3 regions of the Streptomyces sp. NPDC046909 genome follow, and region 1 is predicted to be linked to each of the others. Evidence: riboswitches for the same ligand, from Rfam matches in the RefSeq annotation. Region 1 holds a riboswitch; each other region holds the start of a gene.
What was found. Region 1 has a riboswitch for cyclic di-AMP ahead of ABZ928_RS43250 (transglycosylase SLT domain-containing protein). Riboswitches for the same ligand answer to the same signal wherever they lie in the genome.
Positions count from the first base shown of each region.

Region 2: linked by a shared signal. The riboswitch ahead of ABZ928_RS13630 (transglycosylase family protein) and the one ahead of ABZ928_RS43250 (transglycosylase SLT domain-containing protein) in region 1 are both predicted to bind cyclic di-AMP.
Region 3: linked by a shared signal. The riboswitch ahead of ABZ928_RS29635 (C40 family peptidase) and the one ahead of ABZ928_RS43250 (transglycosylase SLT domain-containing protein) in region 1 are both predicted to bind cyclic di-AMP.

Region 1 is NZ_JBEYXC010000019.1:16,040-23,958, reverse strand. Features, by position in the region: gene ABZ928_RS43265 (carbohydrate ABC transporter permease) at 1-603, shown strand, start outside; gene ABZ928_RS43260 (LacI family DNA-binding transcriptional regulator) at 600-1,628, shown strand; gene ABZ928_RS43255 (HAD family hydrolase) at 1,722-2,558, shown strand; gene ABZ928_RS43250 (transglycosylase SLT domain-containing protein) at 2,555-3,001, opposite strand; cyclic di-AMP (ydaO/yuaA leader) riboswitch at 3,007-3,193, opposite strand; gene ABZ928_RS43245 (CocE/NonD family hydrolase) at 3,401-5,395, opposite strand; gene ABZ928_RS43240 (peptide MFS transporter) at 5,424-6,926, opposite strand; gene ABZ928_RS43235 (polyprenyl synthetase family protein) at 7,172-7,919, shown strand, end outside.
Region 2 is NZ_JBEYXC010000004.1:116,432-124,350, forward strand. Features, by position in the region: gene ABZ928_RS13615 (DUF501 domain-containing protein) at 1-166, opposite strand, end outside; gene ABZ928_RS13620 (septum formation initiator family protein) at 213-689, opposite strand; gene eno (phosphopyruvate hydratase) at 789-2,075, opposite strand; gene ABZ928_RS13630 (transglycosylase family protein) at 2,380-3,069, opposite strand; cyclic di-AMP (ydaO/yuaA leader) riboswitch at 3,073-3,251, opposite strand; gene ABZ928_RS13635 (transglycosylase family protein) at 3,446-4,423, opposite strand; gene ABZ928_RS13640 (cytochrome P450) at 4,639-5,919, opposite strand; gene ABZ928_RS13645 (hypothetical protein) at 5,916-7,919, opposite strand, start outside.
Region 3 is NZ_JBEYXC010000009.1:305,184-313,102, reverse strand. Features, by position in the region: gene ABZ928_RS29675 (LuxR C-terminal-related transcriptional regulator) at 1-63, shown strand, start outside; gene bioD (dethiobiotin synthase) at 126-842, opposite strand; gene ABZ928_RS29665 (adenosylmethionine--8-amino-7-oxononanoate transaminase) at 844-2,124, opposite strand; gene bioB (biotin synthase BioB) at 2,117-3,313, opposite strand; gene ABZ928_RS29655 (8-amino-7-oxononanoate synthase) at 3,460-4,587, shown strand; gene ABZ928_RS29650 (DUF397 domain-containing protein) at 4,624-4,857, opposite strand; gene ABZ928_RS29645 (helix-turn-helix transcriptional regulator) at 4,867-5,736, opposite strand; gene ABZ928_RS29640 (ATP-binding protein) at 5,949-6,407, shown strand; gene ABZ928_RS29635 (C40 family peptidase) at 6,476-6,949, opposite strand; cyclic di-AMP (ydaO/yuaA leader) riboswitch at 6,953-7,165, opposite strand; gene ABZ928_RS29630 (hypothetical protein) at 7,444-7,758, opposite strand; gene ABZ928_RS29625 (ATP-dependent Clp protease proteolytic subunit) at 7,766-7,919, opposite strand, start outside.

The DNA.
Region 1 (7,919 bases):
CTCGGCGCGTTCCTCTCCGCCGCGGTCTCGGCGGCCGGCGGCTACGCGCTGGGCCGGTTCGCGTTCCGCGGCCGGGAGGCGATCTTCAAGATGATCCTGGCCGGCGTCCTGGTCCCGGGCATCGTGCTCGCCGTACCGCAGTATCTGCTGCTGTCCGAGCTGGGCCTGGCCGACTCGTACTGGTCGATGCTGCTGCCGTCGATCCTGTCCCCGTACGGCGTCTACCTGGTCCGGATCTACGCGGCCGCGTCGGTGCCCGCGGAGCTGATGGAGGCGGCCCGTATGGACGGCGCGAGCGAGTGGCGGATCTTCTCGCGGGTCGCCGTACCGATGATGGTCCCGGGCCTGATCACGGTGTTCCTCTTCCAGTTCGTCGGCATCTGGAACAACTTCCTTCTGCCCTACGTCATGCTCGCCGACGACGAGAAGTTCCCGATCACCCTCGGCCTGTACACGCTCCTCGCCCAGGGCGCCTCGCAGCCCGCGCTCTACACCCTGGTCATCACCGGCTGTCTGCTGGCGATCCTCCCGCTGATCGCGCTGTTCCTGGTGATCCAGCGCTTCTGGTCGCTGGACCTGCTGAGCGGCTCGATCAAATCGTGACGGCCCGTGCGAACGGCCGCCGCAGACCACCCACCATCCATGACGTGGCGCGCGAGGCGGGCGTCTCGCGCGGCACCGTCTCCCGCTTCCTCAACGGCGGCCACTACGTCTCACCGGCCGCCGGACGGGCCGTGGCGGACGCCATCCGCAAGACCGGGTACGTCGTCAACCGCCATGCCCGCAGCCTGAGTACCGGACGCTCGGACTCGGTCGCCTTCTTGTTGACCGAGCCGCAGGAGAAACTGTTCGAGGACCCCAACTTCAATGTCCTGCTGCGGGGTTGCACCGAGAACCTCGCCCGGCACGACATCCCGCTGCTGCTCATGCTCGCCGCGAGCGACGGCGACCGGCGCCGACTGACCCGGTACCTCACCGCGGGCCACGTCGACGGCGTCCTGCTCGTCTCCAGCCACAGCGGGGACCCGGTCGCCGCCGAACTGCGGTCCGCCGGAATGCCGTTGGTGGCCTGCGGCAAGCCGATGGGGCTGGGCGCGAGGGTGAGTTACGTGGCGGCCGACGACCGCGACGGCGCCCGTGAGCTGGTCCGGCATCTCGTCGCCCGGGGCCGCCGCCGCATCGGCATGATCACCGGTCCGCTGGACCTCCCGGGCGGCACCGACCGCCTCGCCGGGTACCGCGAAGTGCTGACCGAGGCGGGCCTGCCGTACGACCCGGCGCTGGTGGCGGAGGGCGACTACCGCCGGGCGAGCGGAGAGCGGGCCGCCCGGCGACTCCTTGATCAGGCCCCCGACATGGACGCGGTGTTCGTGGCCTCCGACCTCATGGCCCAGGGCGTCGTCAACGCCCTTCACCTGCTGGGACGTTCGATCCCCGGCGACATCGCCGTCGGCGGCTTCGACGACTCCCCGGCCGCCGTCGCCGTCACCCCGGCCCTCACCACCGTCCGCCAGCCCTTCGAGCGCATCAGCACCGAGATGGTCCGCATGCTGCTCGCCCAGATCGCCGGTGAGGACACGGCCGGAGTGGTCCTTCCGACGGAACTGGTGGTGCGCGATTCCACTTGAGCGCGCAACCGGAGCACCGGTCAACGCATGTGAAGGCTGCGCCCGTCCGGTTCGCGTCGAGTCGCCGGGGGATTCCATCCGTATTCTCTGATCATGGCCGCACCCACCGCATATTCGCTCATCGCCACTGACCTGGACGGAACCCTCCTCCGGGGTGACGACACGCTCTCCGACCGGTCGCTCGCCGCGCTCGCGCGGGTGGCGGAGGCAGGCGCCCGGCATCTGGTGGTGACCGGCCGGCCGGCCCCGAGAGTGCGACCACTCCTCGACGACCTCGGCAGCACGGGGCTCGCGGTGTGCGGACAGGGCGCGCAGGTGTACGACGCCGGCGCGGACCGTCTGCTGTGGTCGGTCACCCTGGACCGGGAGCTGGCCGAGACCGCGCTCGGCAAGATCGAGGCCGAGGTCGGCCAGGTGTACGCCGCCGTCGACCAGGACGGCGTCGAGGGGCTCACGCTCATCGAACCGGGCTATCTGATGCCGCACCCGACCCTCCCGGCTGTACGGGTCGACCGGCGCGACGACCTGTGGTGCGAGCCGATCAGCAAGGTGCTGCTGCGCCATCCCACGCTGTCCGACGACGAGTTGGCGGCGACCGCGCGCGGAGTCGTCGGTTCCCTCGCGACGGTCACGATGTCGGGTCCCGGCACCGTCGAACTCCAGCCATGCGGCATCACCAAGGCGACGGGTCTCGCCCTGGCCGCCGAGTACCTCGGCCTCGGCCCGGACCGGACCATCGCCTTCGGGGACATGCCCAACGACATCCCCATGTTCGACTGGGCGGCCCACGGCGTCGCGATGGCGAACGCCCACCCCGAACTCAAGGCCGTGGCCGACGAGGTGACCTTGTCCAACGAGGACGACGGCATCGCCGTCGTCCTCGAAAGACTCTTCGGCAGCCCTGGGCAGAGCCTTTGTACGGGCCCTTAGTAGGCGCCCCACACGTTGTCGATGGACCCGTACCGCTGCGCCGCGTAGTTGCAGGCCGCGGTGATGTTGGCGACCGGGTCGTACGGGTCCCACGAGGTGTTGGCCACGTGGTACGCCTGGAAGGTCGGGTCGATCACCTGGAGCAGGCCCTTGGACGGGGTGCCCGCGGCCGCGTTGGAGTCCCAGCCGTTGATGGCGTACGGGTTGCCCGAGGACTCCCGGATGACATTGCGGTAGATGCCGTCGTACGTGCCCGGGATGCCGTTCTGCGCCATGACCTGGAGGGAGGCGCGGATCCAGCCGTCGAGGGTGTCGGAGTAGCCGAGCGAGGTCGCGGAGACCGTGCCGGTGGTGGCCGCGGAGGCGCTGGTCGCGCCGATGACGGGGAAGGCGAGCGCGGCGACGGCGGCACCGGTGACGGCGAGTTTGCGGGACAGGCGCATGGCGAAGTTCCTCTCCGGCGCCTGCGAGGTGAGCTGTCGGGTTCGGGCGGGAGATGCCCGGCCACACCGGAGAAGGCATGGCTTCACCCCGAGCCGTACCGGTGGGCCGTAATGGCACCGGTGCGGCGACTTACCTTGGGTCCCCCGCTCCTGCCGTACGTGTTCTCGTGAGTGAGTGAGCGGTATCAGGGCGGCGGCAGGATTCGGCGTCCGCCCTGGGCCGGGAACGTATGCGATCGCACATGTCCGGAACAAGTACCGGATTCACACATCACACCCGTTGATCATGGTGTGCGGCTTATGGGGCGCTGAATTCCGGGGGTGACGGGTGTGGCGAAGTGAGGCAAGTCACCGCGAAGCGCAAGAGGTGCAAAACGGTCAAGAATGCCCAACTGGCAACTAACCGGCCGTCCGTGGAATCCGCCGCTCCCACGTCCGGTGGAAGACCACCTCGCCGCCCTCCGCGCAGATCACCTCGTTGAAGGTGAGGAACTCAGCCGCCTCACAGGTGATCTCCGAGCGGGTCCGCACCGTGGTGTCCCACGCCAGCTCCGGCCGGTGCAGCCGGATCGACCACTCCGAGCGGGCCCGCGCCGACAGCGGGTCCGTCTCGTCGATCGTGTACGTCTCCAGCGCGTCCTCGGTGAACTCCAGACCGTCGGGGTACACGCGCGTGCCGCCGTATCGCGGATCGACCTCCAGCCGCCACTCACCCTTGGCGACATCGCGTACGACGAGGCGCTCGGGGCGCGGTTCGTCGAGAGTGACCGGGAAGGCCACGCCCAGCGGCTCGGACTGCTCGGGCTCGTCGAAGGTGACGGGCGCGCTCAAGTCGTGATTCCTGACCGGAAGTTCGAGGAAGCTGCCGGCCGGGTCCAGGGTGAAGCCCGCCTGCGACTCGGGCTGCGGCCACACCCACGGCCAGTACGCGGACGAGACGGCGAGCCGGATGCGATGCCCGGGCGGGAAGGCGTGCCCGATGCCGTTCAGCTCGAAGACGACCTCCTGTGTGGAGCCCGGCTCCCACGGCACGACCCGGTCCCGGCCGTGCCGCGCCGACAGGTTCAGCACACCCCGGGTGACCAGCGTCGACGACCCGTCCGGCGCGACATCGCACAACCGCGCGATCACCTGTCCGCGTGAAACCTCCGAGGTCACTTTGAGCCGCACCCGCGGCCGCCCCAGCACCCATGTCTCCTCACCCACCGCGAACTCGAAACAGGCCGAGCGCGCGTCCTCCTCCCGCTGGTCCGGCGGCAGATCGGCGTCGTTCCCGAACGGGAAGAAGCGCCCGGCGTCGACACCGGTGTGCTGGGGGGACCGTACGAGCACGGGGGCGCCCTGAAGGCCGTACGAGATGGTCGTGACGTGGGGGGAGGGCCAGGCCGGTTCAGCGACCCAGCGGCCGGGCAGGGTGTCGTAGACCGTGGCCGGGCGGTGCGAGTCGCTGATGTAGGAACGGAGCAGGGGCTCGCGCATGACGCCGGTGTCGATGCCCTTGAGGTGGTGGTCCCACCAGCGCAGGGTCTCCTGGAGGAAGCCGATCGCCGGGCCGGGCGGCAGGCCGCGGTCCGGGTACTGGTGGGACCAGGGGCCGATGAGGCCGCGTACGCGGTCCGGCGGGAGGTGCTCGACCAGACGGAGGACCGTGTCCCGGTACGGGTCGTGCCAGCCGCCCACCGCCAGGACCGCCGCGTCGATCGCGCCGTAGTCCTCGCAGACGCTGCCGTGCCGCCAGTAGTCGTCGCGGGTCTGGTGGGCCAGCCAGGTGTGGAGGAACGGGTCGACCTGCTCCAGGCGCTTGAGCCACAGGTCCCGCCACGCCACGCCCGCGTACTGAGGGTCCGGCGGGCGCGACACGAAGGCGAGCATGGTGGCGGCCCACGCGTGCATGTCGACCGCGAGGACGGAACCTCCCGTGTAGTGCACGTCGTCGTCATAGCGGTCGTCCGTCGAGCAGACCGTGACGACCGCCTTGAGCGGCTCGGGCGCGAGGGCCGCGATCTGGAGGGAGTTGAAACCGCCCCAGGAGATGCCGAACATGCCGACCTCGCCACTGCACCAGGGCTGCGCCGCCAGCCAGTTGACCACCTCGACGCCGTCGGCGAGCTCCACCGCCGCGTACTCGTCGCCCGGCATGCCCTCGCTGTTGCCGTGCCCGCGGATGTCGACGCGCACGGACGCGTACCCGTGGCCCGCGTACCAGGGGTGGCGCTGCCAGTCGCGGGGCGCGGTCCAGTCGGTCAGGCGGTACGGAAGGTATTCGAGGAGCGCGGGGACGGGCTCGTCGGTCAGGGGGCGCCACACGCGCGCGTAGAGCCGCGTCCCGTCGGGGAGCGGGATGCGGAGGTCCTCGTGGGTCGTCTCGTAGGGGAAGGAGGTGCGGATGCGCATGAGCGTGACCCCAGTGGCTGCGTTGGTTTCAGTGGACCGGGTGCATCGTGCGGCGCAGCCACGGTGCGGCGGCCATCACGGCGAGGCCCGCGGCCACCGCGATCGCGCCGTTGACGCCGAAGTACGCCGGGTGCGAGACGTTGTCGTAGAGCTTCACCGTCTGGGCCTGGATGCCGTTGGCGAGGGCGAGGGACAGGAACCAGAGGGACATGGTCTGGCTGGAGAAGGCCACCGGGGCGAGCTTGGTGGTGGCGGACATGCCGGAGGTCTCCAGGAGGATGTCGCCGAGGCCCAGCAGGAAGTAGGAACCGACGATCCACCAGGCCGACATGAGGTAGTCGTCGCCGCTGTGTCCGCTGGTCGGCAGGACCATCAGCAGGAACGACAGACCGCCGAGCACGACCCCGATCGCGATCTTGTTGGAGGCGTGCGGCTGGCCGTGGCCCATACGGACCCACAGCGCGGCCACGAAGGGCGCGAGACCGACCTCGAAGGCGCCGAGCGCGGAGGCGTACCAGCTGGCCGGGAAGTCGAAGCCGAGGATGGTCGTCTCGGCGTTCGTGGAGGCCAGCAGCATCATCGTGGAGTAGGCCTGGAAGAGGATGAAGTTGAAGACGGTCGAGGCCAGGAAGAGCACGATGTACGGCCTGAGGCGGCCGCGTTCCCCGGCGGTGACCCGCGGGCTGCGGAACATGACGACGAAGTACACGACCGGCGCGATCACCGAGATGAGGGTGAGCAGGTCGACGAAGCGGTCCATGGTCAGCCAGCCGACGGCGGCCAGGAGACCGGCGAGCACGGCGACGGCGACGGTGCCCGCGATGATCAGCTTGACCGCCCCGCGCATGGCGTCCGGGGCGAGCGCGAACTCGGCGGAGTGCTTGCGTCCGGCCAGGTGACGGCGGCCCATGACGTACTGGACCAGCCCGAAGGTCATGCCGATCGCGGCGGCCGAGAAGCCCCAGTGCCAGCCCTTGTGGTCGCCGAGCCAGCCGGTGATCAGCGGGCCCGCGAAGGCGCCGATGTTGATCGCCATGTAGTAGAGCGCGAAACCGGCGTCCCGGCGGTCGTCGTCGGTGGCGTAGAGCTTGCCGACCATGGTGGCCACGTTGGGCTTGAGGAGCCCGGTGCCGGCGCTGATGAGGCCGAGGCCCACCCAGGTCATGGTCGCGGTCGGGACGGCCATCGAGTAGTGGCCGCAGGCGATCAGGATGCCGCCCCACAGCACCGCGCGGTACGAGCCGAGCATGCGGTCGGCGAGCCAGCCGCCGGCGACCGAGACGAGGTAGACGAGGGTGCCGTAGGCGGCGGAGACGGACGCGGCCGTTCCGGCCGACATGCCCATGCCCTCGTTGGCGACCGAGTCGGCGAAGTACAGGACCAGGATGGCCTGCATGCCGAGGAACGAGAAACGCTCCCAGACCTCCAGACCGGAGAGGGTGAGCAGGCCTTTCGGCTGGCCGAAGAAGGCGGTGTCGTCCTCGGGAGGCGGCTGGTTTCCGGGCTCTACGTCAACGGTTGTTCGAGACACGCTCTACTACTTCCGTGTAAGTCGATAGATATCCGTTCTTTTCAGTTGATCAAAAACATACCGGTCGTGATCCGATACCGCCCCTGCTGATGGGGGCACCTCCCGATCGAGCGAAGTCGAGATTGGGGGAGGGTGGGCGGCAGCGGTGATCGAAAGGTGACCGGATACGCTGACTTGAGTGATGGCAGCGACCTATCGACAAACCGTGTAATCGCCAGTAGACACCAGCAGACAGGAGACCCCTCGTGACCGTCGTCGGGCCGTTCGGGCTGAGCGTGCGGGACCAGGCTCTGGAAGCCGATGTCCAGGCCGGATTGGCGGCCGTCGAGGAGGGTTTGCTCGAAGCCACCAAGAGCGAGGTCCCCTTCATCACGGAGGCCGCGCAGCACCTCGTCCGGGCGGGCGGGAAGCGCTTCCGTCCGCTGCTCGTGATGCTCACCGCCCAGTTCGGCGACCCGTACGCGCCAGGTGTGGTGCCCTCGGCGGTCGTCGTCGAGCTGACCCACCTCGCGACGCTGTACCACGACGACGTCATGGACGAGGCCGCCGTACGACGCGGTGTCGAGAGCGCCAACACCCGCTGGGGCAACTCGGTCGCGGTCCTCACTGGCGACTTCCTCTTCGCCCGCGCGTCCCACATCCTGGCCGACCTCGGGCCCGAGGCGGTCCGCGTCCAGGCCGAGGCGTTCGAACGGTTGGTGACCGGGCAGATCCTGGAGACCGCGGGGCCTGTGGACGGTCGGGATCCGGTCGAGCACTACTTGGACGTGCTCGGCGGCAAGACGGGTTCGCTGGTCGCGGTCTCCTGCCGGTTCGGCGCGATGATGTCGGGTGCCGACGAGACGGTCGTGGACGTGCTGACGCAGTACGGGGAGCGGCTGGGGGTCGCCTTCCAGCTCGCGGACGACGTGCTGGACATCGCCTCCGACTCCCATGAGTCCGGCAAGACGCCGGGCACGGACCTGCGCGAGGGCATCCCGACCATGCCGGTCC
Region 2 (7,919 bases), on a different contig from region 1:
CGTCGGGGAGCCGGGGGGCCGTCTCCACCACGTCCGGCTGACCGCACGGGCAGCGGTGCGCGATCGCGCGCAGCCCGCGCGGCGGGCGGCCGAGCTGCTGCTTGAAGGCCTCGACGTCCGCGTCGGTGGGCTCGGTGCGCGGAGTGGCGGGCGGGGGCGTTTCCATGCCGTACGAAGGTCTCTCTGCTGTTTGAACTGGTGGAAAGGTCGGTTCACTGGTCGGAGGCGTCGGACTTGTCGACCCCGTCCCAGACGTTCGCGTACCACGGCCGGTCGGCGGCCCCCAGCTCGGCGCGCGACTGCTGGGCCGCGCCCGGGTCGACGACGATGAACCCCGTCTCCCCCGGCATCACATAGTGGAGCCGCTGCCGGATCTGCTGCTCGGCGTACGCGTCGTCCTGCCAGCGCGCCTTGAGGTCCCGCAGCTGCTCTACCCGCTGCCGGGCCTGCTCCTGCTGCCGCTCCAGATCAGCGATCTCGGCGCGCTGGGAGACGTACTGCCTTATCGGGTAGGCGAGCGCGACCACCAGCGAGCACAGGACGAGCGCGAGCAGCGCCGCCCGGCCGGTGAGCCGGGAGCGGCGGGCCTGCCGCTTGGTCTGCGAACGGTAGACCCGGGCCGCGGTCTGCTCGCCGAGCAGCTTGATCCTGGTCGCGGTGGAGAAACGGTCCCGGTCCTTGACGGCCATCTCTCACTCCGTTCACCTACGCGCGTACGTCCCCGCACACGGTACGGGACCGGGTACGGGGACGTACGTACGACTGGCTAAGCCTTAGCCCGGTGAGGGTCAGCCCTTGAACCGCGGGAAGGCCGAGCGACCGGCGTAGACGGCGGCGTCGTCGAGGATCTCCTCGATGCGCAGCAGCTGGTTGTACTTGGCGACGCGGTCCGAGCGGGCCGGGGCGCCGGTCTTGATCTGGCCGCAGTTCACCGCGACCGCGAGGTCGGCGATGGTGACGTCCTCGGTCTCGCCGGAGCGGTGGGACATCATGCACTTGAAGCCGTTGCGCTGGGCCATCTCGACGGCGTCCAGGGTCTCGGTCAGCGAGCCGATCTGGTTCACCTTGACGAGCAGGGCGTTGGCGGAGCCCTCCTCGATGCCGCGGGCCAGACGCTCCGGGTTGGTGACGAAGAGGTCGTCGCCGACGATCTGGACCTTGTCGCCCAGCTTGTCGGTGATGACCTTCCAGCCGGCCCAGTCGTCCTCGAACAGCGGGTCCTCGATGGAGACGAGCGGGTACGCGGAGACGAGCTCCTCGTAGTACTCCGTCATCTCGGCGGCCGAGCGGGACTTGCCCTCGAACTCGTACTTGCCGTCCTTGTAGAACTCGGACGCGGCGACGTCGAGCGCGAGCGCGATCTGCTCACCGGGGATGTAGCCGGCCTGCTTGATGGCCTCGACGATGAGATCGAGGGCGGCGCGGTTGGACTCCAGGTTCGGGGCGAAGCCGCCCTCGTCGCCGAGGCCGGTGGACAGGCCCTTGGTCTTCAGCACCTTCTTGAGGGTGTGGTAGACCTCGGCGCCCCAGCGCAGCGCCTCGGAGAAGGACTCCGCGCCGATCGGGGCGATCATGAACTCCTGGATGTCCACGTTGGAGTCGGCGTGCGAGCCGCCGTTCAGGATGTTCATCATCGGAACGGGCAGCAGGTGCGCGTTCGGGCCGCCCAGGTAGCGGAAGAGCGGCAGGTCGCTGGCCTCGGAGGCGGCGTGCGCGACGGCGAGGGAGACGCCGAGGATGGCGTTGGCGCCGAGGGAGCCCTTGTTGTCGGTGGCGTCCAGGTCGAACATCGCCTGGTCGATCAGGCGCTGCTCGGTGGCGTCGTAGCCGACCAGCTCCGGGCCGATCTGCTCGATGACGGCGAGGACGGCCTTCTCGACACCCTTGCCCTGGTAGCGGTTCGGGTCACCGTCGCGGAGCTCGATGGCCTCGAAGGCACCGGTGGAGGCGCCGGACGGAACGGCGGCACGACCCGTGCTGCCGTCGTCGAGGCCGACCTCGACCTCGACCGTGGGGTTGCCTCGGGAGTCCAGGATTTCCCGGGCTACGACGACGTCGATGGACGGCACGAGCATCTCCTTCTTGGATGTGACGCGGCTACGGCACTACCGCAGCGGCTCTGCGAGACGAGCCTAACCGGCTCCGGGCGATCGGCCACCGCGTGGACCGCCCCGTGGACAGAACCGATCGTAAATTGTTTCTGAACGGAACAAAGACGCTTCCGGAAACCCGGCACAAAAAAGCCCCGCCCCGGTGCGTACGGGGGAACACGCACCGGAGCGGGGAGCCCGTGGGGACGGGGGGACCCTCACGAGGCCTTCAGTATGAGGACCACGGATGTGAGGGCGCTGTGGTTCAGCTGGGTCTTGCCGGTGCCTCTTACTTGAGGTGCAGCTGCTGACCCGGGTAGATGAAGTCGGCGTCGCTGACGATGTCCTTGTTCAGCTTGAACAGCTTCTGCCAGCCGCCCTTGACGTCGTGCTCCTCGGCGATGGAGCTGAGGGTGTCACCCTTGACGACCTTGTACTCGCCGTCGCCCTTCTTGACCTTCTTACCGGTCGGGGTGGTGACGGTCTTCTTCGCGGTCGTGCGCTCGGAGGAGCGGGACGTCGACTGCTCGGAGGAGCGGGTGCTGGTGCCGCTGTCGCTCGACGAGCTGGAGGAACCGCTGGAGGAGCTGCTGCTGCCGGTGTAGGTGGCGCCGGACAGGCCCACACCGCAGGTCGGCCAGGCACCCTTGCCCTGGGAGGCGAGGACCTTCTCGGCGATCTCGATCTGCTGCGCCTTGGTGGCCTGGTTCGCGGTGGAGGCGTACGCCGTGCCGCCGTACGCGGCCCAGGTCGAGGCGGAGAACTGCAGACCGCCGTAGTAACCGTTGCCGGTGTTGATGGACCAGTTGCCGCCCGACTCGCACTGGGCGACGGCGTCCCACTCGGAGGCGGTGGCGGCGGAGGCGTTGCCGGCCGCCATCAGCGGGGCGGCTATCGCGACACCGGTGACGCCGGCGAGCGCGGCGGCGCGGGTGGCCTTGGACGGACGGCGGTGCTTGCCCTTGCCGGAAAACAGCATGGTGGATCCCCTCACCGACGCCTGCGAGGTGAGCTGTCGGGTTCGGGCCGGTTGAGTTGCCCGGCCGCGCGTCGGGGCCTCTCGGCCCACTGCGCGGCTTCACCCCGAGCCGGACCAGCGTGAACTGCTGGGCCCGGCACTTACCTTGGGTCCCCCGCTCCTGCCTACGGCGCTTGACGCGACGACTGTTCCCGTACGGCCGCTGGCAGGATTCGGCGTTGCGGCAGCCGGGGCTCGTGGTGACGAGCGGTGTTGACCGTAGACACGGAACCCGGGGGATTTCAAAGACGATCAGGGCTTCTGAGACTCATCCCACACTTTCGCCAAACCGGACATTTACTGCGAAGTGCGGCGCGAACTCCCGTGCTTTTTCGCCCTATTCGGTACCGAGTACGAGGGTCTGACCGGGCATGATGTCGCTCGGGTCGGCGCCGATGACCTGCTTGTTCTCGGCGTAGAGCCGACGCCATCCGCCGTCGACGTCAAGGGAGTCGGCGATGGAGGCGAGGGTGTCACCGGAGCGGACGGTGTACGAGCTCTCGTCGGCACTCGCGCCGCGGTGCTTGCCGGTGCCGGTGCCGGCGCCGGTGCGGGCGTCGGCGTCGGCGCCGCTGTCGGTCGCGAGGGCGCCGGTGTCAACGAGGGCCGAAGAGCCGCCCTCTTGCCATGAGTTGTCCGATTCGTCAGCATCCGTCTCTGCTGTGGGTGAGCCGTCGGACGGCTGTGAGTTCTCGGCGCCGGGGTCGGAGGTGTCCGACTTGGCGGAGTTGTCCGCTTCGGTGGATGCGGAAGGCGAAGGGGTCGCGTCGGTGGAGGACGCGTCGGACGACCCGGAGGACGAGCCCGAGGACGAGGACGAGTCAGGCGATCCAGATGAACCGGAGGAACTGGACGAGTTGGATGATCCGGATGAACTGGACCCTTCGGACGCCGAGGGGCTGTCGCTCGCGACGCCGGTGTCGACCTCGTCCGAGGCCGAGTCCCGGCTCAGCCCGTTGAGCAGCCCGCAGGTGCCCCAGACGCCGACGCCCTGATCCGCGAGGACCTTCTCGGCGACGGCTATCTGCTGGTTGCGGCTGGCGAGGTCGGGGCTCGTGGCGTAGTCGAGGCCGCCGTACTTCTCCCAGTTCGCCTGGGAGAGCTTGAGCCCGCCGTAGTAGCCGTCGCCGTTGTTCGCACTCCAGGAGCCGTCGGTCTCGCACTTGGCGACCTGGTCCCAGGTGTTTCCGTCCGCCGCGCTCGCGCCGCCGGCACCCAGCAGCGGGATCGCGACGGCGGAGCCGGTCACTCCGGCCGCGACGAGAAGTGCCGGAGCCTGGCGGGGGCGACGGTGACGACCGTTCCCGGTGAGCATGCGGGGGCCTTTCGCGAGACGACAGTGACCGGCGTGACGGGTGGAGCGGGTCGCCACGCTGATGCGTGAACGTATCGGCAGTCGATCACTTGTCACAAGTTAATGCCGCGTAGATCACGTGAAGATCACAGACTTGAGGGGATGTCATGTTCGCAAGGGCCAGCGGGGACGGGCGAGTTGGCGCGAAGCCGCCTACGGATTCGGCGTGAAGCCGGTCACCCGGCCCGCCCCGCAGGCGTGAACTCGACCGGCAGGGTGCGCAGTCCACGCATGATGAGGCCACCACGCCATCTCAAATCGGCCGAATCCACCGCGAGTCGGAGATCCGGGAGCCGGGTGAGGAGCGTGGCCAGCGCGGTCTGTCCCTCCAGCCGGGCCAGCGGGGCGCCCAGGCAGTAGTGGATGCCGTGGCCGTATCCGAGGTGCTGGTTGTCCCGCCGGGAGAGGTCGAGGACGTCGGGATCGGCGAACCGCTCCGGATCCCGGTCCGCGGCGGCCAGTACGACGAGCACGGGGTCGCCGGGTGCGATGTCCTGCCCGCCGATGGTGAGCGGGCGGGTGGCGAAGCGCCATGTGGCGAGTTCGACGGGGCCGTCGTAGCGGAGGAGTTCCTCGACGCCGGTTTCGAGGAGGCCGCTCTCCCCGGCGGTGAGGGAGTCCTGGAGGCGGGCCCGCTGCTCGGGGTGGGTGAGAAGGGCGTACGTGCCGTTGCCGATGAGGTTGACGGTGGTCTCGAAGCCGGCAAAGAGAAGAATGAAGGCCATGGCCGCGGCCTCGTTCTCGGTGAGGTGCTCGCCGTGGTCGGAGGCGCGGATGAGACCGGAGATGAGGTCCTCGCCGGGGACGGGGTCGGCCGGGAGCCCTTCGCGCTTGCGGTGGATGAGCTCCAGCAGATACCCGCGCATCTTCTTGACCGACCGCGCGACACCGCCCCGCGGCCCTCCGCCGTGCCGGATCATCATGCCCGCCCAGTCCCGGAAGTCGTCCTGGTCCTCGCGCGGGACGCCGAGCAGGTCGCAGATGGCGTAGATGGGGAGCGGGAAGGCGAAGTCATGGATGAGGTCGGCGGAGCCGGTCTCGGCGAACCGGTCGATGAGCCGGTCGGTGAGCTCCTGCACGCGCGGCGCGAACTCGGCGACCCGACGCGGGGTGAACGCCTTGCTCACCAGCCGCCGCAGCCTCGTGTGGTCCGGCGGGTCGATGTTCAGCAGATGCGTCATCAACTCGGCCTTGCGCTCACCGGGGATCCCGGTCTTCCCCTTCGCGTGCGCGGGCTCGTCATGATGCTCCGGGTTCTTGCTGAGCCGCTGGTCGGCGAGGGCCTGCTTGGCATCGGCGTACCGCGTGACCAGCCACGCCTCCACACCGCTGGGCAGCTTGGTCCGGTGCACGGGGGCGTGTTCACGGAGCCAGGCGTAAGCGGGGTAGGGGTCGGTGGCGAACTCCCAGGTGAAGAGGTCGGGGGCCGCAGGGACGGAGGTCGGCTGGTCGGTCACTCCTTGACGGTATCCGGGTTTCCCTCAAGCACCTTCTTCGCGCCTGGGTGACCCATGTCGGCGGCTTTGCGGTACCAGGTCTTCGCTTCGCCGGGCTTGTCCTGCTTTTCGAGGAGGGCGGCGAGGCGGTACGCGCCGTAGGCGTCGCCGGAGGCGTGGGCCTTCTCGTACTCGGCGCGGGCTTCGTCGAGTCGGCCTTGCTTTTCGAGTACGACACCGTGGTGGGCGATGTCCAGGGGGTAGCCGTCGGTGTCCTTGAAGTAGGACTCGGCATCCGCGAGGGACTGCGGCTCTTGCTGAGCGTGCCGCAGCAGTTCGACCGCCGGCTCCCCGCCGGTATCCACCGCCCGTTGAAGCCAGACCAGGGCCGATTCCCCTTCGTTGGAGACCAGGTGCCACCTCGCGAAGCTGGTGGCGACCTCGGTTCGTCCGGCCATGGCGGCAGACATGTAGCAGTCCCACGCGCCCTCGTCGTCTCCGCCGCCGAAGCACAGATCGCCGAGCAGGTGAGCTGCCTCCAGATCGTGGCCGGCCGCACCAGCCCGCAGCCACTGTCCCGCCCGCCCCAACAACGCCTTCCCCATCAGGGTCGCCGCCCCGGCATCCCCCGCCTCGGCGGCCGCCTCCAGGAAGGGCTCGGCGTCCTTCGTCTCGCCCCGCTCCACAAACAGCCGCCCCAGTCGCCCCGCCGCCTCCGTCTGCCCGGCCTCGGCGGCCCGCCGGAACCACTCCTCGGCCTCGGCACTCCTCCCCAGGCTCTCGCGCAACCGTCCCAGCTCAAACATCGCCTGACCGTCCCCCGCGTCGGCCGCACTCCGAAACGCCTCCCCGGCCCGTCGGGCCACCACCTCGAAGTCGTACGCCGTATCCCCCCGCGCCGCTTCCAACGCGCATCCCCAGACCGAACCGGCCACCTCCGGAAGACTCGGGTCCCGCACCGTCGTGTCCACGAGATACGGCGCCGCCTCCCACATCCCCGCACCACTGCTCCGCAGCATCCGCAGCGCCCCGTGGCGTTTCCCCGCGGCCCACGCCAGCGCCTCCTCGACCGACTCCCGCTCCATGCCCGCCACGACGTCGTACGCCTCGTGCACCGTCACAAGCAGTTCCTGCGGCAGCGGCCCCTGGAGTCCGCACCGGGCAAGGTCGATCGCGGCGCGCACCAATGCGTGGCCGCGCGGATGCCGGTGAGCCTGACGGGCCCGCCGCCACTCCTCCCAGAGCAGCGGTCCGACGGAGAGATAGACCGCGACTCCCTCCGCTCCGCTGTGTCGTGCAGCCTCCGCCAGCCGGACATCGCCCGCCTGCTCGGCGCGCTCCCGCTCGCTCTCGCTCCATTCCCTGGGCAGCTCGACCATGTGCGCCAGGTCAAGGACCCGCCCGCGCGGAGTGTTCCGGTATTCGTCGTACGCCCCCTCGCTGAGCGTGGCGAGCACGACCACCCCCTGCCCCGTCAACTGGGCCAGCAGCCGCAGTTCCAGACCGTCGCCGAGGTGGGTGTCGAGGTCGTCCAGCCACAGGACCAGCCGGTCGGACCGACCGCGCAGTACGGCGGGCAGGGCCCACAGGTCCGCACCCCGCGCAGGCGCGAACACCCGGGCGTCGGGGAGGACTTCGACCGCCGCCTCGACGGCCGTACGCGTCTTCCCGGCGAACGGCTCCCCCAGGACGACCACCAACCCGCCGCTCTCACCGGCCTGTTCGAGAGCGGCTCGCACCGACCCGTCCGCGTCCCGTCGGACGTACGGCGGGAGTGACGGCAGCCCCGGCACCCGGCGCGTCGGCCGCACCCCGTGCGCCAGCGGCTCCAGGCCGCCCACCGTCGACCAGTCGTCCGGCACCACGTGCCCGCCGCCCGGCTGTGCCCCGTACGTGTTCCGCACCTGCTGGACACCGATGAACTGCCCGTGGAACGTGCTGCCGCCGAAGTCGAGATGGTCACCGGCGGCGGCCGGAGCGGAGGTGCGGGCGGAGGCGGACGGATCGTCCGGGGTGGCAGG
Region 3 (7,919 bases), on a different contig from region 1:
TTGGGGATCAGGTCGCGGATCGAGCTGGTGCGGTTGCTGGGGGAGGAGGGAGAGGGGATGTGATGACGCGCGGATCGCGGATGTTCCACGGAGGGACGGCCCGCGCGGACGCCGGCCGTATCCGATCAGCCCGCCTCGCGCTCCCTGAACTCCTCCGCGTCCCACGCCCCGTTCAGTCGTCGCGTCACCCAACCCGGCGCCGCCGCACGGAAGTCGGCGGGCGAGAGTGCCCCCGCGCCCGCCGGCAGCGCCCCAAGAAGCGGCGCCCCCGCCACCTCCGGCAGATCCGCCAGATTGCAACGCGAGGCCAGATCGGGGGAGTCGGGCCAGCTGCCGATCACCACACCGAGCAACTCAAGCCCCCGCACCCGCAGTTCACGCGCCGTCAGCTCGGTCGTGTTCAGTGTGCCGAGGCCCGCCGACGCCACCACCAGCACCGGTGCGGCGAGGAGTTCCGCCACGTCGGCCAGGGTGCCGCCCGCGTCGTCGAAGCGCACGAGGAGACCGCCCGCCCCCTCGACCAGTACCAGGTCGTGCTCGGCGGCCAGCTTGGCGGCGGCCTCGGCGACGTCCCGCGGCCGCACTGGGGCGAGCCCCGCCCGGCGCGCCGCCGTCGCGGGGGCCAACGGCTCGGGATAGCGGGCGACTTCGGCGGCCGTCACCGCGCCCGCGAGCCGCGACACCTCCTGCGCGTCCCCGGGCTCGTCCGGCCGTACGCCGGTCTGCGCCGCCTTGAGCACGGCCACCGACCGGCCCGCCGCCACGGCCGCCGCGGCGACCGCCGCGGTCGCGACGGTCTTGCCGACCTCCGTGCCCGTACCCGTGATCACCAGGACCGACATGTCATCCCTCCCGCGCCGCGGCGCACACCGCACGCGCGATCCGTGCCACGTCCGCGTCACCCGTGACATACGGCGGCATCGTGTAGACGAGGTCGCGGAACGGCCGCAGCCATACGCCCTCGCGCACGGCCGCGGCGGTCGCCGCGCTCATGTCCACGGCGTGGTCGAGCTGGACCACGCCGATCGCGCCGAGGACCCGTACGTCCTTCACACCCGGCAGTTCCAGGGCCGGCGCCAGACCGTCCCGCAGCCCCGCCTCGATCCGCTTGACCTCCGCGAGCCAGTCCTGCCCGAGCAGCAGCTCGATCGAGGCACAGGCCACGGCTGCGGCGAGCGGATTGCCCATGAACGTCGGGCCGTGCGCGAGCACCGGGACCTCGCCCCGGGAGATGCCGTCGGCCACCCCCGATGTGCACAGCGTCGCCGCCATCGTCAGATAACCGCCGGTCAGCGCCTTGCCCACGCACATCACATCCGGCGTCACCGCCGCGTGCTCCGCCGCGAACAGCGCCCCGGTGCGCCCGAAGCCGGTCGCGATCTCGTCGAACACCAGCAGCACGTCGTGCGCGTCGCACGCCTCCCGCAGCACCCGCAGATACGCGGGGGAGTGGAACCGCATCCCGCCCGCACCCTGCACCACCGGCTCCACGATCACCGCGGCCAGCTCATCGGCGTGCCGCTCGATCGTGGCGCGCAGCTGCTCGGCGTACGACTCCTCGTACTCGGCCGGCGGAGCGTCCACGAACACCTGGCGCGGCAGCACCCCGCTCCACAGCTCGTGCATCCCGCCCTCGGGGTCGCACACCGACATGGGCTGCCAGGTGTCACCGTGGTAGCCGCCGCGCCAGGTCAGCAGGCGCTGTTTCCGGCCGCGCCCCAGCGAGCGCCAGTACTGAAGGCACATCTTCACCGCGACCTCGACCGACACCGACCCGGAGTCGGCGAGGAACACATGCTCCAGGCCCTCGGGAGACATGTCGACAAGGTGCTTCGCCAGCCGTACGGCGGGCTCGTGCGTGAGCCCGCCGAACATCACATGGCTCATCCGCCCGAGCTGCTCGTGCGCGGCCTCGTTGAGGACGGGGTGGTTGTAGCCGTGGATCGCCGACCACCAGGACGACATCCCGTCGACCAGCTCGCCCGAGCCGTCCGCCAACCGCAGCCGGACCCCGCTCGCCGACTCCACGACCAACGGCTCCTGCCGCCCCGGCATCGGCCCGTACGGATGCCAGACATGCCGCCGGTCGAGCTCGAGCAGCTCGGACACGGGCAGGTCAGGCATTGGGCGCGAGATCCGTTCCGGCACCACGACGGCGTACGGCGACCAGGTCCGTACGCGGCTCGCTCGCCGCCGGAGTCACGGCCGGCTCGGGCGCCGCACCGCACACGGACCCGCACCCGGCGCCCTCGTGCGAGCCGCAGCCCGCGCTCGCGTGCGACCCGCACCCGCCCGCCGCTGCCACGTCGACCCGGTGCTGGGGCAGCGTCACCTCGCCCGCGCCCTCCACCTCGAACCCGGCGTCCGCGATCATCTCCAGGTCGGCCTTGCCCGCCTGGCCCTCGGAGGTCAGGTAGTCGCCGAGGAAGATCGAGTTGGCGAGGTTCAGGGCCAGGGGCTGCATCGTGCGCAGATGGACCTCACGGCCGCCCGCGATCCGCACCTCGACGTCCGGGCAGACGAAGCGGACCATCGCCAGGATGCGCAGACAGCGCTGCGGGGTGAGGTTCCACTCCTTGGCCAGCGGGGTGCCCTCGAAGGGGATCAGGAAGTTGACCGGCACCGAGTCCGGGTCCAGCTCACGCAGCGAGAACACCACGTCGATCAGGTCCTCGTCCGACTCGCCCATGCCCGCGATCAGGCCCGAGCAGGCCGACAGACCCGCCGCGTGCGCCTTCTGCACGGTGTCCACGCGGTCGGCGTAGGTGTGCGTGGTCGTGATCTCCCCGTACGTCGCCTCGGACGTGTTGAGGTTGTGGTTGTAGGCGTCGGCGCCCGCCTCGCGCAGCCGCTCGGCCTGGCCGTCGGAGAGCAGGCCCAGGCAGGCGCACACCTCGACGCCCTCGTTCTGGTCCTTGATCGCCTTGATGGTGCCCGCGACCCGGTCCACGTCCCGGTCCGTCGGCCCGCGCCCGGACGCCACCAGGCAGACCCGCTTGGCGCCGCCCGCCAGACCCGCGGCGGCCGCCTGGGAAGCCTCGTCGGGCTTGAGCCAGGTGTACTTCAGGATCCCGGCCTCGGAGCCCAGGCGCTGCGAGCAGTAGGAGCAGTCCTCGGGGCACAGCCCGGACTTGAGGTTGACGAGGTAGTTCAGTTTCACCCGTCGGCCGAACCAGTGGCGGCGCACCTTTCCGGCCGCGGCCACCACATCGAGCAGGTCGTCGTCGGAGGTGGCGAGGACGGCGAGTGCTTCGTCGCGGGTCGGCAGCTCGCGCCGAAGCCCCTTGTCCACCAGCGTGTTCAGCAGGTCCATGGGTCCTGATCCTGTCCTACGGACCCGTCCCGGGCCAAGGAGAGTTCGTACAACAGCTGCCATTCGCTGTGTGGGTATTGCCACACAGTGGGTGCCCGGATCGGGCACTAGTGTCTGTTCGCTGCCTACAAAACCCCGGAGGACCCATGGCGTTCGGCTGGATCGACGAGCAGGCGCTGCTGCGCCGCCGCGCCGGGCTCGTACGGACCCTGCGGCCCCGTCCCGCCGACTCGCCGCTCCTCGACCTGGCGAGCAACGACTACCTGGGTCTGGCCCGCCACCCCGAGGTCGTCGAGGGGGCCGCGCGGGCCGCCCGGACCTGGGGCGGAGGCGCCACCGGGTCCCGGCTCGTCACCGGCACCACCGAGCTTCACACCGAGCTGGAACGCGAGCTGGCCGAATACAGCGGTCATGAAGCGGCTCTCGTCTTTTCCTCCGGGTACGCCGCCAACCTCGCCGCGGTCACCGCGCTCGCCCCGCACGGCTCGCTGATCGTCTCCGACGCCGGGAACCACGCCTCGCTCATCGACGGCTGCCGGCTGGCCCGGGGCACGACCCAGGTCGTCGGGCACGCCGACCCGGACGCCGTGCGCAAGGCGCTGCACACGCACGACGGTCCCGCGGTCGTCGTATCCGACACGGTCTTCTCCGTGGACGGCGACGCCGCCCCGCTCGCCGGGCTCGCCGAGGCATGCCGGGAGCACGGCGCGGGCCTGCTGGTCGACGACGCCCACGGCCTCGGCGTACTCGGCGACGGCGGCCGCGGCGCCCCGTACGCGGCGGGGCTCGCGGGCGCCGACGACGTCGTCGTGACGGTCACGCTGTCCAAGTCGCTCGGCAGCCAGGGCGGCGCCGTGCTCGGCCCCGCCCGGGTCATCGACCACCTCGTCAACGCGGCCCGGACCTTCATCTTCGACACCGGGCTCGCCCCCGCCGCGGCGGGAGCGGCCCTCGCCGCACTGAACCTGCTGCGCCGCGAGCCGGAACGCGCGGCGCGCGCCCGGACCGTGGCCGCCGAACTGCACGCACGGCTGACCGCCGCGGGGCACGAGGCGGTACGCCCCGACGCCGCGGTGGTCTCCGTGCGCGCTCCGTCCCCGGATCAGGCCGTGCGGTGGGCGGCGGACTGCCGTACCGCGGGTCTCGCCGTGGGCTGCTTCCGGCCCCCTTCCGTGCCCGACGGCATCTCACGGCTCAGGCTGACCGCCCGCGCGGACCTCTCCGAGGCGCAGATCGAACGCGCTGTACAGGTGATCGGTGAGACACGACCATGAGTCGGCGTGACACGGCCGTGCTTCGGACGGAGTGGCTCAGAACGCGGCCGTGAACCCCGCCCAGCTCTCGGGGGAGAAGAGCAGCGCGGGTCCGGACGGGTTCTTGGAGTCGCGCACGGCGAGCAGACCGGCCTGGGGGCCGGTCAGCGGCCGAGCCGTCTCCACACAGTTGTTCGCACCGGTGCTGTAGCTGCTGCGCAGCCATCGCACGACGTGCAGATCCGTACTGGAATCGGTACTGGAAGGTACGTTCCGAGGCATTGCGGACATGGTGCCTCCTTACGCGCCGTCACCTATCCCGGCGATGTAATCCAACGAGTCCTCGGGCGAAAGGGCGTGGATCTGAAGGGTGTTGAAGGCCTCCGTGTAGGCCTGGAGGTCTTCTTTCCGTTCGAGGTAGAGGCTACTCGTCATGTGGTCGAGAACAACCACGTCCAGATCAGATGTGCTCGGAAAAGAGAAGATTACGAAAGGCCCGGTGATGCCGATGTGCGCTCCCGCGGCGAACGGCAGCACCTGAAGCCTCACTTGGGGCAGCCGCGCCGCCTCGATCAGTCTCCGCAGCTGCCGCGCCATCGTCGCGGGCCCGCCGATCTCCCGGCGCAGCACCGCCTCGTCCAGCACCGCGCTCAGCTCCAACGGCGGCTGGGCCCGCAGTACGTCCTGCCTGGCCAGCCGCACCTCGACCAGCGCGTCCAGTCTGTCGTCGGTGTCCGCGTCGAGCCCGCCCACCGCGGCCCGGGTCACCGCGCGCGCGTACTCCGGTGTCTGCAACAGCCCCGGCACCACCGAGGTCTCCAGCGTGCGCATCGCGCTCGCCTGGGACTCCAGACTGATGAAGTCGCGGTACGTCGTCGGCAGTACCCCGCGGTACTGGTGCCACCAGTGGTGCCGTCCGCCCCCTTCGTCGGACCCCGCCAACACCAGCAGCAGCTCACGCAGTTGGCCGTCGCGCACCTCGTAGACGTCCAGGAGTAACCGCACATCGGCCGGTTTCACTCCGCTCGCGCCCGTCTCGATCCGGCTCACCTTGGACTGGTGCCAGCCCGCCAGCCGGGCCGCCTCACCACTGGTGAGCCCCGCACCCGTGCGCAACGCACGCAGTTCGGCGCCCAGTTTCCGGCGGCGTACCGCGGGACCGTGCTGCATGGGCTACTCCTTACTCCTTACGGGCCGCTCAAATACGGTTTTCCGTCGGAGAGTTCACCGCTTCGAGCGACAGATATATGCATATCTTGGTGGATCGGCACCGTGACGGGCCTGGTAATGGCAGTCTGGCGGCGAAGCACCAGTCCGGGACCGTACTCGAACCATCCGCTCCGTGTCGGACTGCGGTCCCGTGGGAAAGGGACGACGTCGCCATGGCAGACCATCTGGAAGCATCCGTCACTCTGCCGAGCGATCCCGCCTCGGTCTCCGCGGCCCGCACCTATGTCATCGGCACCCTGGCGGAATGGGGTCTGCCGGCGGACACCGAGGTGGCGGAGACGATCCGGCTCATCGTCTCCGAACTCGCCACCAACGCCGTACAGCACACCTTCGGGCAGTCACCCACCTTCACGGTGGACATCCATCTCGACCGTGACGAACAACTGCGCATCGGCGTCACCGACAGCCACCCCCGCTTCCCCAAACGCCTGCCGGCCGCTGTCCAGCAGGACAACGGCCGAGGCATGGTCATCATTCGGTGGCTCACCGCCGAGTGCGGCGGAAAACTGAGAGTGCGGCCCACGCGCGAGGGGGGCAAGACGGTTTCCATCGAACTGCCTTGGACCGTCCCGGCGGAGCCGGTGTCAGCGGCGGGGCAGCAGGAACCGTAGGCGGGGCGCTACGGCGGCCCCGCGAGGGTGGCGGCGGGTCAGGTCGCCGTCACCCCCGCGGGATCGGGTCACTTGACCCGGCCGTACCAGACGCTCTTCGTCCAGATCTTCTCCAGCTTCACGACCTCCCCGGTCTTCGGGGAGTGCCAGATCTTCCCCTTCCCCGCGTAAATACCGACGTGGTACACGTTCGACCCCGAGTGGAAGAACACGAGGTCTCCGGCCTTGCGGCTGCCGGAGGAGATGTGGCGGGTCTTGTTGTACTGCTGGGCCGCCGTACGAGGCAGTTTTTTGCCGGCCTTCTTGTACGAGTAGAGCGTGAGCCCCGAGCAGTCGAAGCGGTGCGGCCCCGCGGCGCCGTACTTGTACGGGGAGCCCTTTTTGGAGGCCGCTACCTGGAGTGCCTTCGTCGCCGGTGTCGCGGCCTCGGCATCGGACGCGAGGCCCGGGACCACGAGGGAGCCGCCCACTGCGGCGAGGGTGAGAGCCGAAGCCGTACCGGCTCGGGCCATCAGCGACGGGACACGATTGAGCGCAGTCATGCGCAACCCTTCGTCAGCCGCCTGTGAAGGATGACCTGTCGGATTCGGGCTGGCGAAGTTGCCCGGCCGCAAACTGCGGCTTCACCCCAAGGGCTGCTCGGAACGGCCGATGAAGGCTGCTCCGGCGACCCGTCGTGCTTGGGTCCTCCACTCCTGCCGATCCACTCCTGTCGACTCGGTCATCCGGGCGGCGGCAGGACTCGGCGTCCACCCGGACCGCCCCGCCGCTGTGGCGGGGGCTTGTCGTCAGACAGGGATCTTCACGCACTCAATGCCGAAAAACCCAATGGAATCGGGGATTTGTGTTGTTACTCACCACTCACCCGTTCGGGTGGACACTCGTCTGTTCGAGGGACTGTCCAGGGGTCCGAGGACGCCCGGACCAGCATCGGAGGCACTCATTCCGGACTCGGGCTACGCGCGTCGCGCAAGCCTGACGGCCCAGTCGAAGGAGAGGCGTCTACTCCGAATGGGGGTACGTCATTTGGTCCGTTTCAACCCCGGTCCGGACACTGCGGCGGCAGGGCGACCCGCGCGGTGCGCCGCTCGCCGTCGAGCACCCGCAGCGCCTGCGCCAGGGTCGCGGCGTGCACCTCGGTCTCGCCGCGCTGATGCATCGTCGCCAGCGCGTCGCGCAGTGCGGCCGCCTTGGCCACGAGCGCCTGGGCGGCCCGCAGTCCGCGGTAGGTGTCGCCGTGGTGCGCCGGGTTGATACGGCCCAGCAGATCGACCACGTCGAGATAACGGTCGATCAACTCGCCCTCGGCGCGCGTCAGGGCGGGCAGCGGTGGGAGTTCGGGTGGGAGCACCGGCCCCTCACCGCCCGGTGGGCGGCGCGGCGGTGGCCTTCCGGCTGGGGATGATCCGGTCCACCAGCCCGTACTCCACGGCCTCTTGGGCGTCCATGATCTTGTCCCGCTCGATGTCCGCGGTGACTTGCTCGTGGCTGCGCCCGGTGTGCCGTACGAGC